Regions from separate parts of the Pseudoclavibacter sp. JAI123 genome, predicted to be linked through region 1. Evidence: predicted binding sites of a transcription regulator. Region 1 holds the regulator's gene; the other holds the start of a gene.
The links. Region 1 encodes LexA, which represses DNA repair genes until DNA is damaged. Its sites were predicted from a motif close to TCGAACANNTGTTCGA; they were not measured.

Region 1 (5,677 bases):
CGCCGCCGAGCTTCTTCGCGACGACGAGCCATGCCTCCCCGTCTGCGCTGAGGCGGGGAAGCCAGTCCATGAGCAGCTCATGAAGCGCGTCCTTGCCGATCCTGATGGGCGGATTGGACCAGATGAGGTCGAAGCGGGCGTCAGCGGGGACATCGGCTGGCAGGGACGTCCTGATCCGATCGAGGCGGAGGTTCTCCGCGTTCTCACGGGTCAGGAGGAGCGCTCGCTCGTTGACGTCGACCGCCCACACATCGAGTTCGGGCGACTCGAGCGCCAGGGCCAGGCTGATCGCGCCCCAGCCGCAGCCGAGATCCAGCGCCGTGCCAGTTGCTGGAGGCTTCGGGGCGGCGGCGAGGAGAGCTTGCGTGCCTCGGTCGAGGTGCTCCGGGCTGAAGGTGCCTCCGGCCGTGGTGACGGTCGCGGCGTGCCCCCTGAGCCTGACCTGGATGCTTCGCCGCTCGAGCGGGCCGTCTGGGGTTGCTGAGAAGTAATGCTGAGCGGTCACCCCTAGACGCTAGCACCGGCGTAGAATCGTACGAATATGCGAGATTCTGAAACTCCTCCAGGCGAGAGCAACGACGCGATCGACCGAATCCTGCGAGCGGCGAGAGAGCCGGGCGCCACCATGACCCTGTTCTCGTCCGGGCGTGCGCAGGCACTGCAGGACGGTGCGAGCACGGGGTACGACGGCGAATCCGATGGTGACCAGCTCGAACGCGAGGCGCGCCAATCCCTGCGGCGCGTCGAGAGCCTGCGCACGGAACTCGAGGACGTCACCGAGGTCGAGTACCGCAAGGTGCGTCTTGAGCGGGTTGTCCTGGTCGGGGTCTACCGTCGCAACTCCCTCGAGGAGGCCGAGAACTCCATGCAGGAGCTGGCCGCTCTCGCGGAGACGGCGGGCGCCGTCGTCCTGGACGGCGTGCTCCAGCGGCGACCCAACCCGGACCCGGCCACGTACCTGGGCCGAGGCAAGGTCGCTGAGCTCAAGGAGATCGTCGCGGCCCTCGAAGCCGACACGGTCGTCGCGGACACGGAGCTCGCGCCAAGCCAGCGGCGTGCGCTCGAGGACGAGATCAAGGTCAAGGTCATCGACCGCACGGCCGTGATCCTCGACATCTTCTCCCAGCACGCGAAGAGCCGAGAGGGCAAGGCTCAAGTCGAGCTGGCGCAGATGGAATACATGCTCCCGCGCCTCCGAGGCTGGGGTGAGTCGATGTCCCGCCAGGCCGGTGGGCAGGTCGGCGGCGGAGCCGGTATGGGCTCGAGAGGTCCCGGTGAGACGAAGATCGAGCTCGATCGTCGCCGCATTCGCACGAAGATGGCCAAGCTCCGGCACCAGATCGCGGACATGAAGGACGCGCGCGACGTGAAGCGCGCGACTCGCGAGCGCAACCAGGTGCCGGCCGTCGCCATCGTCGGCTACACCAACGCCGGCAAATCGAGCCTCCTCAACCGCATCACCCACGCGGGTGTGCTCGTCGAGAACGTGCTCTTCGCGACGCTCGACGCGACGGTGCGCAAGGCATCCACGGAAGACGGCCGCCCGTACACGATCGCCGACACCGTCGGGTTCGTGCGCAACCTGCCTCACCAGCTTGTCGAGGCCTTCCGATCGACGCTCGAGGAGCTGCAGGCTGCCGATGTCATCGTGCACGCCGTCGACGCCTCGCACCCGGACCCGGCCGCCCAGCTCGCCACCGTGCGTGACGTCATCGGCGAGGTCGAGGCGCACGACGTCCCGGAGATCGTCGTCTTCACCAAGGCCGACCTCGTCGACAGCGATCGACGCCTTGAACTGCAGGGCCTCGCGAATGACGGCATCTTCGTGTCTGCGCACACCGGCGAGGGCATCGACCTGCTGCTCGCTCGAATCGCAGAACTGCTTCCGACGCCGGAGGTCACGATCGACGTGCTCGTGCCGTTCGAACGCGGCGACCTCGTCTCCTACCTCCACGAGCGCGGTGCTGTGCTCGAGCTGGGTCACGAGGAGGGTGGCACGCGCCTCAAGGCGCGAGTGAATCCCGACCAGCTCGGCCTGTTCGAGGAGTTCACCGTCGCGGGCTGAGTCGCTGCAGCGCGATTGAGCACTGAACGCAGAAGAGCGGCAAGCCCGATGGGCTTGCCGCTCTTCTGCGTTCAGGCGGGTCTTCTGTGGAGAGGATCAGATGGAACGGAGCACCGCGACGACCTTGCCCAGGATCTCAGCCTCGTCGCCCAGGATCGGCTCGAAGTCGCTGTTGCGGGGGAGCAACCAGATGTGTCCGTCCCGCTTGCGGAAGGTCTTGACCGTGGCCTCGCCGTCGAGCATGGCGGCGACGATGTCGCCGTTCTCGGCAGTGCGCTGTGACCGCACCACGACCCAGTCGCCATCGCAGATGGCGGCGTCGATCATCGACTCGCCGACCACGCGGAGCAGGAAGAGCTCGCCCTTGCCAACGATCTGGCGGGGGAGCGCGAAGACATCCTCGACCTGCTGCTCAGCCGTGATCGGGATGCCGGCTGCGATGCGACCCACGACGGGTACGAAGGCGGCCTCCGCCGTGTCGTTCGAGTCGCCATCGTCGGCATGGTCGAAGTGCACGAGCACCTCGAGGGCGCGTGGCATGCCCGGGTTCCGCTTGATGTAGCCGAACTTCTCAAGCTGCCCGAGCTGATGGGTCACGCTCGAGAGCGAGACCAGCCCGACCGTATCGCCGATCTCCCGCATGCTCGGCGGGTACCCGCGAGTGCGAACCGACTCGATGATGCAGGTCAGGATGCGCTCCTGCTTCTCGGTCAGCTTTCTGTAGATGTCACTCGCTGGCTTCTTGGCCATGTCGTCTCCGTCCGCTCTCCGACACGGAATGTCGGTGGCAGGTGATGCACTGCCTGATAGCGCCAACCCTACCGAGGGTGCACGCAGCTACGAAACATTTCTTCGAGTGTTGTGGAGGAAAGTTCGACAGATTCGAACGTTCGACCTTGACTTGACACTTTGTTCGTAGCTATATTCAGTACATACATTCGACCACTCGAAGATGTGGACGAATCAGGAGGAATCATGAACAACACTGCCGCACCGCTCCGCCTCACCACTCGAGGCCGCCGGGTCGTCCTGGCGCTCGCCGCGCTGCCCGTCGCCGCCGCCATCGCGCTCGGGGCCACGCACATGACCTCTGCAGCGGCATCGAACGAGACAGCCGATGTCGAGTTCGAGTACGTCACGGTCGGCGCGGGCGACACTCTCTGGGGAATCGCCGAGGAGGTCGCGGGCGACGCAGATGTCCGCGACGTCATCGTCGAGATCTCCAAGCTCAACGCGCTCGAGAACGGCACGGTTCAGGCCGGCCAGCGCCTCGCGCTCCCGCTCGACTGACGTCGTACATGTCGTCGACGAACACCTCGGCCGGGGCGTGGTGGGGGCCTCGTCGTAGGCTTGTCCGGTGACCTCGTTCGAAGACCTGCCCATCCGCGACGACCTTCGCGGACTCACCCCATATGGTGCGCCTCAGCAACCGGTGCGCGTCGCCATCAACGTCAACGAGAACCCGCACCAGGTTCCAGAGGTCGTCGCAAGACGCATCATCGAAGCGATCGCTCGCGAGCTCCCGGGTCTCAACCGGTACCCGGACCGCGAGTTCACCGCACTCCGGGAGCGGCTGAGTGTCTACCTGGGTCACGGCATCTCTCCCGAGCAGGTGTGGGCGGCGAACGGCTCCAACGAGATCATGCAGCAGCTCTTGCAGGTCTTCGGGGGGCCAGGCCGGAGTGTGCTCAGCTTCACACCCAGTTACTCGATGTACCCGCTGCTCACCCAAGGTGTGGGGTCCACCTGGGTGCCCGTGCCGCGCGCCGGTGACTTCACGATCACCGCAGAGCTCGTCACCGAGGCCATCGAGCGGGAGCAGCCCGACATCACGATCATCTGCTCGCCCAACAACCCGACGGGCACCGCGACCGACCTCAGCGTGATCGCCGCGGCCTACGAAGCGACCGACGGCATCCTCATCGTCGACGAGGCCTACGCCGAGTTCCTCCCAGACGGCGAGGAGACCGCGCTCTCGCTGCTTCCCGGGCGCGAGCGGCTCGTCGTCTCGAGGACCATGAGCAAGGCATTCGCGTTCGCGGGTGCTCGAGTCGGGTACTTCGCGGCCGACTCTGCCGTCGTGGATGCCGTGCGGTTGGTCCGCCTTCCCTACCACTTGTCTGCAATCACCCAGGCCGCGGCAACCGCCGCACTCGAGTGCTCCGAGATCATGCTGCAGCAGGTCGACGCCATCCGCGAGCAGCGGGACCGCCTTCTCGCAGAGCTCCCGGCGCTCGGTTTCACGCCCTGGGAGTCCGGGGCGAACTTCGTGCTCTTCGGGGGCGTCGATGACCCGGCAGACACCTTCGCTCGGCTGCTGGAACGCGACATCCTGGTCCGCGACGTCGGCATCCCGAACACGCTCAGGGTGACGGCGGGTACACGGGCGGAGACGTCCGCGTTCCTGGACGCTCTCGCCGAGATCACGAACGCCGGAAAGGCCTAGGCTGGAGGGATGACCACGACGCCACGCACTGCGACGCTCTCGCGAGCAACGAGCGAGTCCTCCATCGAGCTGAGCCTGAACCTGGACGGCACCGGCATCGCCGACATCCAGACGTCGGTGCCGTTCTACGACCACATGCTCACGGCCTTCGCGAAGCACTCGCTCACCGACCTCACGGTCCGCGCCACGGGCGACACGGAGATCGACGTGCACCACACGGTGGAGGACACGGCGATCGTCCTCGGTCAGGCGATCCGGCAGGCCCTCGGCGACAAGTCCGGTATTGCCAGGTACGGCGACGCGCGGGTTCCGCTCGACGAGTCGTTGGCTGAGGCAGTCGTCGACATCTCAGGGCGACCGTTCCTCGTGCACACGGGGGAGCCGGACGCGTTCGTCTACCACCTCATCGGCGGTCACTTCACGGGGGCGATGGTGCGCCACGTCTTCGAGGCGATCACCTTCCACGCCGGTCTGACCGTGCACGTCGAACTCATCCGCGGGCGCGACCCCCACCACATCGCCGAGGCAGAGTTCAAGGCATTCGCCAGGGCGTTCCGCGCTGCGAAGCGCGTCGACCCCGAGGTCGTCGGCATCCCCTCGACGAAGGGCGCCCTGTGACCGGACCCGCCCGTCCGCGCGTCGTCGTCGCCGACTACGGCTCAGGCAACGTGCACTCGGCAGTCAAGGCGCTCGAAGCGGCGGGAGCCGACGTCGAGCTCACCGCCGACCGCGCCGCAGCCTACGACGCCGACGGCTATGTCGTCCCGGGCGTGGGCAGCTTCGCGCACGTCATGGAAGCCATCAACCGGCAGCGCATCGGCGAGATCGTCGGCAGGCGCCTCGCCGGCGGTCGCCCGGTCCTCGGCATCTGCGTCGGCATGCAGATCTTCTTCGACGGCGGCATCGAGGGCGGGGAGCGCGCCGAGGGTCTCGGCGAGTGGCCAGGGGAAGTGACCGAGCTCCACGCCGACGTGCTTCCGCACATGGGCTGGAACCTCGTCGAGCCGCCGACCGACTCCAAGCTCTTCGCGGGCATCGCCGATGAGCGCTTCTACTTCGTGCACTCGTACGCGGCGCACGAGCTCCCGCTCGAGCCGCATCCCAAGGCCCGCCCGGTGCTCGTCACATACGCGGAGCACGGCGAGCGCTTCATCGCGGCCGTCGAG
Region 2 (5,360 bases), on a different contig from region 1:
TCCCCGGCCGCACCGACCTCGTGCGCGCGTTCGTTCCCGCCGCGGCGTGGGCACTGCTGTTCCTGCTCGTCTTCGCGCTCGTCGGCGGCTGGTTCCTCGCCGGGCGGATGCTCGCCCCGCTCACCCGCATCACCTCCGCGACGCGGGCCGCCGCGGCCGGATCGCTGTCGCACCGCATCCGCCTCTACGGGAAGAGCGACGAGTTCACCGAGCTGGCCGACAGCTTCGACGCGATGCTCGCGCAGCTCGAGGCGCACGTCGCCCAGCAGCAGCGGTTCGCCGCGAACGCCTCGCACGAGCTGCGCACGCCGCTCGCCATCTCGCAGACGCTCCTCGACGTGGCCCGCAAGGACCCGGACCATGACCACGACGAGGTCCTCGGGCGCCTGCATTCGGTGAACGCCCGCGCTATCGAGCTGACCGAGGCGCTGCTGGTGCTGAGCCGCACCGAGCACGGCACCTTCGCGACCGAGCGCGTCGACCTCTCGCTTGTCGCCGAGGAGGCCGCCGAGACGCTGCTGCCGCTCGCCGAGAAGCGCGGCGTCGCCATCGAGACGGCGGGGGAGGCCGCGACCACGATCGGCTCGCCCGCGCTCATCTCGCTGCTCACCACGAACCTGCTGCACAACGCGATCGTGCACAACCTGGCGCAGGGCGGCTCGGTCACCCTCACGACGAGTCCGGCGACGGATGCGGCAGTCCTCGTCGTCGAGAACACCGGCAGCCCGATCGGCGATGACCTGCTCGCCACGCTGACGGAGCCGTTCCAGCGAGGCGAGCAGCGTGCGCGCAGCGACCACGCCGGCGTCGGGCTTGGGCTGGCGATCGTCAAGAGCGTCGTCAAGGCGCACGGCGGGTCCATGCGGCTCGCGGCGCGAGACGGCGGCGGGCTGCGGGTGGCCGTGCGGCTGCCGCTCGCCACCGATGCCGCGGCGGGCGCACCGGCGGGCGGCAACGCCTAGCTGAACGCCGAGCGCCGCACGCTCGGCGCGACGACCGCGGCACCGATCAGCGCGCCGACCGTGTTCGCGATGATGTCGCTCGTGTCGAAGCTGCCGACGGCAAGCGCGAACTGGGTGGTCTCCATGGCGAGGCTCGCGAACCCGGCCGCGAAGAACGTCTTCGGGCCGGGCGACCGACGCCACAGGTAGCCCGTGCAGAGGCCGAACGGGATGAAGACGGCGACGTTCGCGAGCACCTCGAGCGGCAGGCTCGCCGCGTACCCCTCACTCGCGACGAACGGGACGAGCTTGAGCGCCCGCATCTCACCCCATCCGACGAACGGGGCCTCGAGCTTCCACACGATGAGCCACGTGAGCATCACCAGGTACGCGAGGAAGAGCACGGCCACGAGGAAGCGCGGCGCGCGAGACGGGCGACGGGCCCGCGGCTGGCGCTGGGCGCTGACGAACGCCCCGGTCGTCGGGAGTTCGAGGGTCTGGTCTGCGCGGCTGTAGCTCATGGCTACAGCCTCTCGAGGGGCGTGTTGCGGGAGCGTATGCGGGTTTCGATACGCGGACGATACCCGGCGGGTGGGCGGATTCCACAGGCGACGGGCCGCGCTCGCCATTCGTGAGAGACTTCCGGCTTGTGACTTCCGCAAGCGCATCCGAGAACAGCAACCCGCATGAGGCCGCGCGCGAACCGCAAGCCGTCGCCGGTCAGAAGAGCGACGCGCACCACCTGCAGCGTTCGCTGACGCCTCGGCAGCTCGCGATGATGGGCCTCGGCGGGGCGATCGGCGCCGGCCTCTTCGTCGGTTCCGGGCAGGCGATCGCGGTCGCCGGACCCGCCGTCATCGTGTCGTACGCGGTCGCGGGCCTCCTCGTCATCCTCGTGCTGTTCATGCTCGCCGAGATGGCCGCCGCCGACCCGCAGAGCGGTGCCTTCTCCGTGTACGCCGCGAAGGCGTTCGGCGCGACCGCGGGGGCGACGCTCGGCTGGTTCTACTGGATGCAGCTCGTCATCGTCATCGCCGCCGAGGCCACGGGAGCCGCCGCGATCGTGGCCGCCTGGACGCCCGGCATCCCGCAGGGCGTCTGGGCGCTCGCCTTCATGGTGGCGTTCACTCTCATCAACCTCCTCGGCGTGCGCCGCTACGGCTCCTTCGAGTTCTGGTTCGCGGTGCTCAAGGTCGCCGCCATCATCGGCTTCCTCGCCCTCGGCGCCGCGCTCCTCTTCGGGCTCATCCCCGACGTGCCCTCGCCCGGCCTGTCCAACCTCGTCGCGCACGACGGCTTCGCGCCGACCGGCATCCTCGGAATCTCCGCAGCGCTCCTCATCGTCATGTTCAGCTTCGGCGGCACCGAGCTCACCGCGATCGCCGCCGCCGAGACCCGCGACCCCGCCACGAGCATCCGCCGCGCCGTGCGCAGCGTGCTCTGGCGCATCCTGCTCTTCTACATCGGCTCCGTGTTCGTGATCGTCGCCGCCCTGCCGTGGATGGACCCGGCCGTCGTCGCCGGCCCGTTCGCCGCCGTGCTCGCCCTCACGAACATCCCCGGCGTGGACCTCATCATGTCGGCCATCATCGTCATCGCCCTGCTCTCGGCACTCAACGCGAACCTCTACGGCGCCTCCCGCATGGTCTACTCGCTGTCTGAGCGCCGCTTCGCGCCCCGCGGCATGCAGCGCCTCGCCCGCAACGGCACGCCCACCGTCGCCGTGCTCGTCTCCGTCGGGGTCGGCTTCCTCACCGTCATCTTCAACTTCCTCGCGCCCGACGCCGTCCTGCCGACCCTCCTCAACATCGTCGGCTCGACCCTCATCGTGCTGTGGGCGACCGTCACCGCCTCCCAGCTCGTGCTGCGGCGGCGAGCGGATGCGCGCGGCGAGACCCTCACAGCCCGCATGCCCGGCTTCCCCTGGCTGAGCATCCTGGCGGCCGTGATCCTCGTCGTCATCGTCGTGCTGACCATGCTGAACGAGGGCTCTCGGGAGCAGCTGCTCGCGACGCTGGGCATGACCGCGGTCATCGCCGTCGCCTGCGCGCTCACCAACCGGCACCTGCGCAGGCAGGGCGTCGACCCCGTGCAGCTGCTGCGCGGAGAGGTGAACGAAGGGGCTGCAGGAACTGAGGCGCCCGGATCTGGCAACGCACAGAAGAAGTAAGTGAACCTCGTTTCTGCACTGCCTGACCCGTTGATTCGAAGCTATGTTCGGTAAGTTGGGCATCTAGGTTCCCCCCGCGTCTGGGGATAAGTCCAAGGGTGGCCAATGTTCGGTCGCGATCGGTGCAGAAAGTTATCCACGAAACCGCGGAATGTCGGTGGTTGTCCGTAGCGTTGGGGACATGCAACAGCACGGCGAGCACGACCTCCCGAACCCGAGGTTTGACCCTTCGGATCCGGCCTCGGTTGCTGCGCGGCGGGCGGAGATCCTCGCGATGGAGGAGCGGGCGGCCGCGATGATCGCGGCAGGGTCCGCGTTGCAGTTGCGGGCCCACGCGGCCGCGTACGACTTCGGCCACGCGTTGGATGCGGCGGAGGGGTGCGCTGAGTCGGCAATGCATGTGCGGTCCATCGCGAACGAGGTGGCGCTGGTCATGCAGGTGTCGTGCGGGGTGACGCAGGGCCAGCTGGCGCTCGCGTCGATGACGCAGCAGGACTTCCCTGCTTTGGCGGTCGCGTTGGACGAGAACGTCGTGACGCCCGCGCAGGTGCACAAGCTCGTCGAGGTAGGCCTCAAGGTCAACCACGATGATCCGGTCGAGCAGGCGGAGCGGCGGGCGCTGTTTGTGGAGGTGATGCTCGAGCGGGTTCGGCGGGAGTCGTTGCCGCCGCAGGCACTGCGGAAGGCGGCGGAGCGGGTCGCGGAGGAGCTGACTGGCGAGTCCATCGATCAGCGGCACGCGCGGGCGAGGCGGCAACGCCGCGCGACGGTCGAAGATCTTGGCGACGGGATGAGCATCATCCGGGTCACGACGGACACGTTCGTCGCGCACGCGATCCGCGACCGGGTGCGGAAGCAGGCGCTCGCGATCATCAAAGCGCGCCAGAAGCCCGGAGACCAAGACGGCTCGGGGTCGGCAAACTCCGCGTCCGAAACCGAGAGTGCGTTCGGGGCCGCCGTCGACCATGCTCGCGAAGGCGATGACCCTGCCCTTGCGTCTGCGCTGAACAGTGGTGTCGACAGCGGGGCGGAGAGTGCCCCGGCCCTGGACGAGCGGAGTCTGAACGAGGTCATGTCCGACGTCGTCGCGGACATGCTCCTCACCAGCGACCCGATGGGCAACTCGGCGGCCGCTGGTATCCAGGCCAGCGTGCAGCTCTCGATCCCGATCACGACGGTACTCGCCGACAGCGACTCCGCCAGAGACCAGCCGGGCCGGGCGCCCGCGATGCTCGACGGGATGACACCCATGCCGATCGAGGACGCGAAACGCCTCGCCGCGACCGCACCAGCGTTCCTCCGCGTGCTCACGCACCCCATCACCGGGGCCGTACAAGCCGTCGACTCCTACAAGCCCACCGCGGCGATGCGCGCCTTCCTGCAGGCCCGCGACATCCACTGCCGCTTCATCGGCTGCCGACAACCCGCCGTGAGGTGCGAGCTCGACCACACCGAGGACTACCAGCACGGCGGCAAGACCGCAGTCTGGAACCTCAGCGACTTCTGCAAGAACCACCACATCGTCAAACACCACACCGCCTGGAAAGTCAGACAACTCGGCGGCGGCGTCCTCGAATGGACCACACCAAGCGGGAAGATCTACATCAGCAGACCCGAACCACACGGCGTGATCTTCAGACCAAGCGACCAACTCTTCAGACCGACGGAAGAACCCAGGCGAGGCGAGCCCGTTCACTCGGAGCGACGCGAACGAGCGCGTTCCGTCAGTGAAGCCCTGCCGCCGCGGCCCAACAGCAGCGCGACTCCACCGTTCTAGTCCCGCCGTTGCCATTGCCGTTGCCGTGTTCTTTGCTGCTCCTGACTCCTGCGCGCGGTCATACCTGCACGCAAGGGCCGCCGCGGGGACGAGCGGGAACTAGCGGAGAACGCCGCGCGTCCTCGCCTCGGAGACCGCCGCCGTGCGCGACGTCACGCCGAGCTTCGTAAAGACGTGCGCGAGGTGCGACTTCACCGTCGTCTCCGTGACGAACAGGGCTGCAGCGACCTCCGTGTTGGAACGGCCGGCCGCGACGAGCTCGAGCACCTCGATCTCCCGCGGCGAGAGACTCTGCTGCGGCGCCCGCAGCCGATCCATGAGGCGCGACGCGATCGGCGGGGCCAACGCACTCGCGCCTCCCGCCGCCGCCCGCACCGCCGCGAGCAGCTCGTGCGGGGGCGCATCCTTCAACAGGTACCCGCTGGCGCCGGCCTCGACGGCGCCGAGGATGTCGCCGTCCGAGTCGTAGTTC

Region 2: the regulator LexA is predicted to act here: its motif matches at 3,147-3,162, upstream of HDC34_RS11740 (HNH endonuclease signature motif containing protein).

What each region holds. Positions count from the first base shown of each region.
Region 1 covers NZ_JACCCM010000002.1:608,765-614,441, forward strand. Annotated here, with positions in the region: gene HDC34_RS14905 (class I SAM-dependent methyltransferase) at 1-505, opposite strand, end outside; gene hflX (GTPase HflX) at 542-2,065, shown strand; gene lexA (transcriptional repressor LexA) at 2,162-2,815, opposite strand; gene HDC34_RS14920 (LysM peptidoglycan-binding domain-containing protein) at 3,041-3,355, shown strand; gene HDC34_RS14925 (histidinol-phosphate transaminase) at 3,423-4,511, shown strand; gene hisB (imidazoleglycerol-phosphate dehydratase HisB) at 4,521-5,129, shown strand; gene hisH (imidazole glycerol phosphate synthase subunit HisH) at 5,126-5,677, shown strand, end outside.
Region 2 covers NZ_JACCCM010000001.1:2,499,026-2,504,385, reverse strand. Annotated here, with positions in the region: gene HDC34_RS11755 (HAMP domain-containing sensor histidine kinase) at 1-962, shown strand, start outside; gene HDC34_RS11750 (VanZ family protein) at 959-1,462, opposite strand; gene HDC34_RS11745 (amino acid permease) at 1,591-3,111, shown strand; gene HDC34_RS11740 (HNH endonuclease signature motif containing protein) at 3,293-4,888, shown strand; gene HDC34_RS11735 (response regulator transcription factor) at 4,988-5,360, opposite strand, start outside.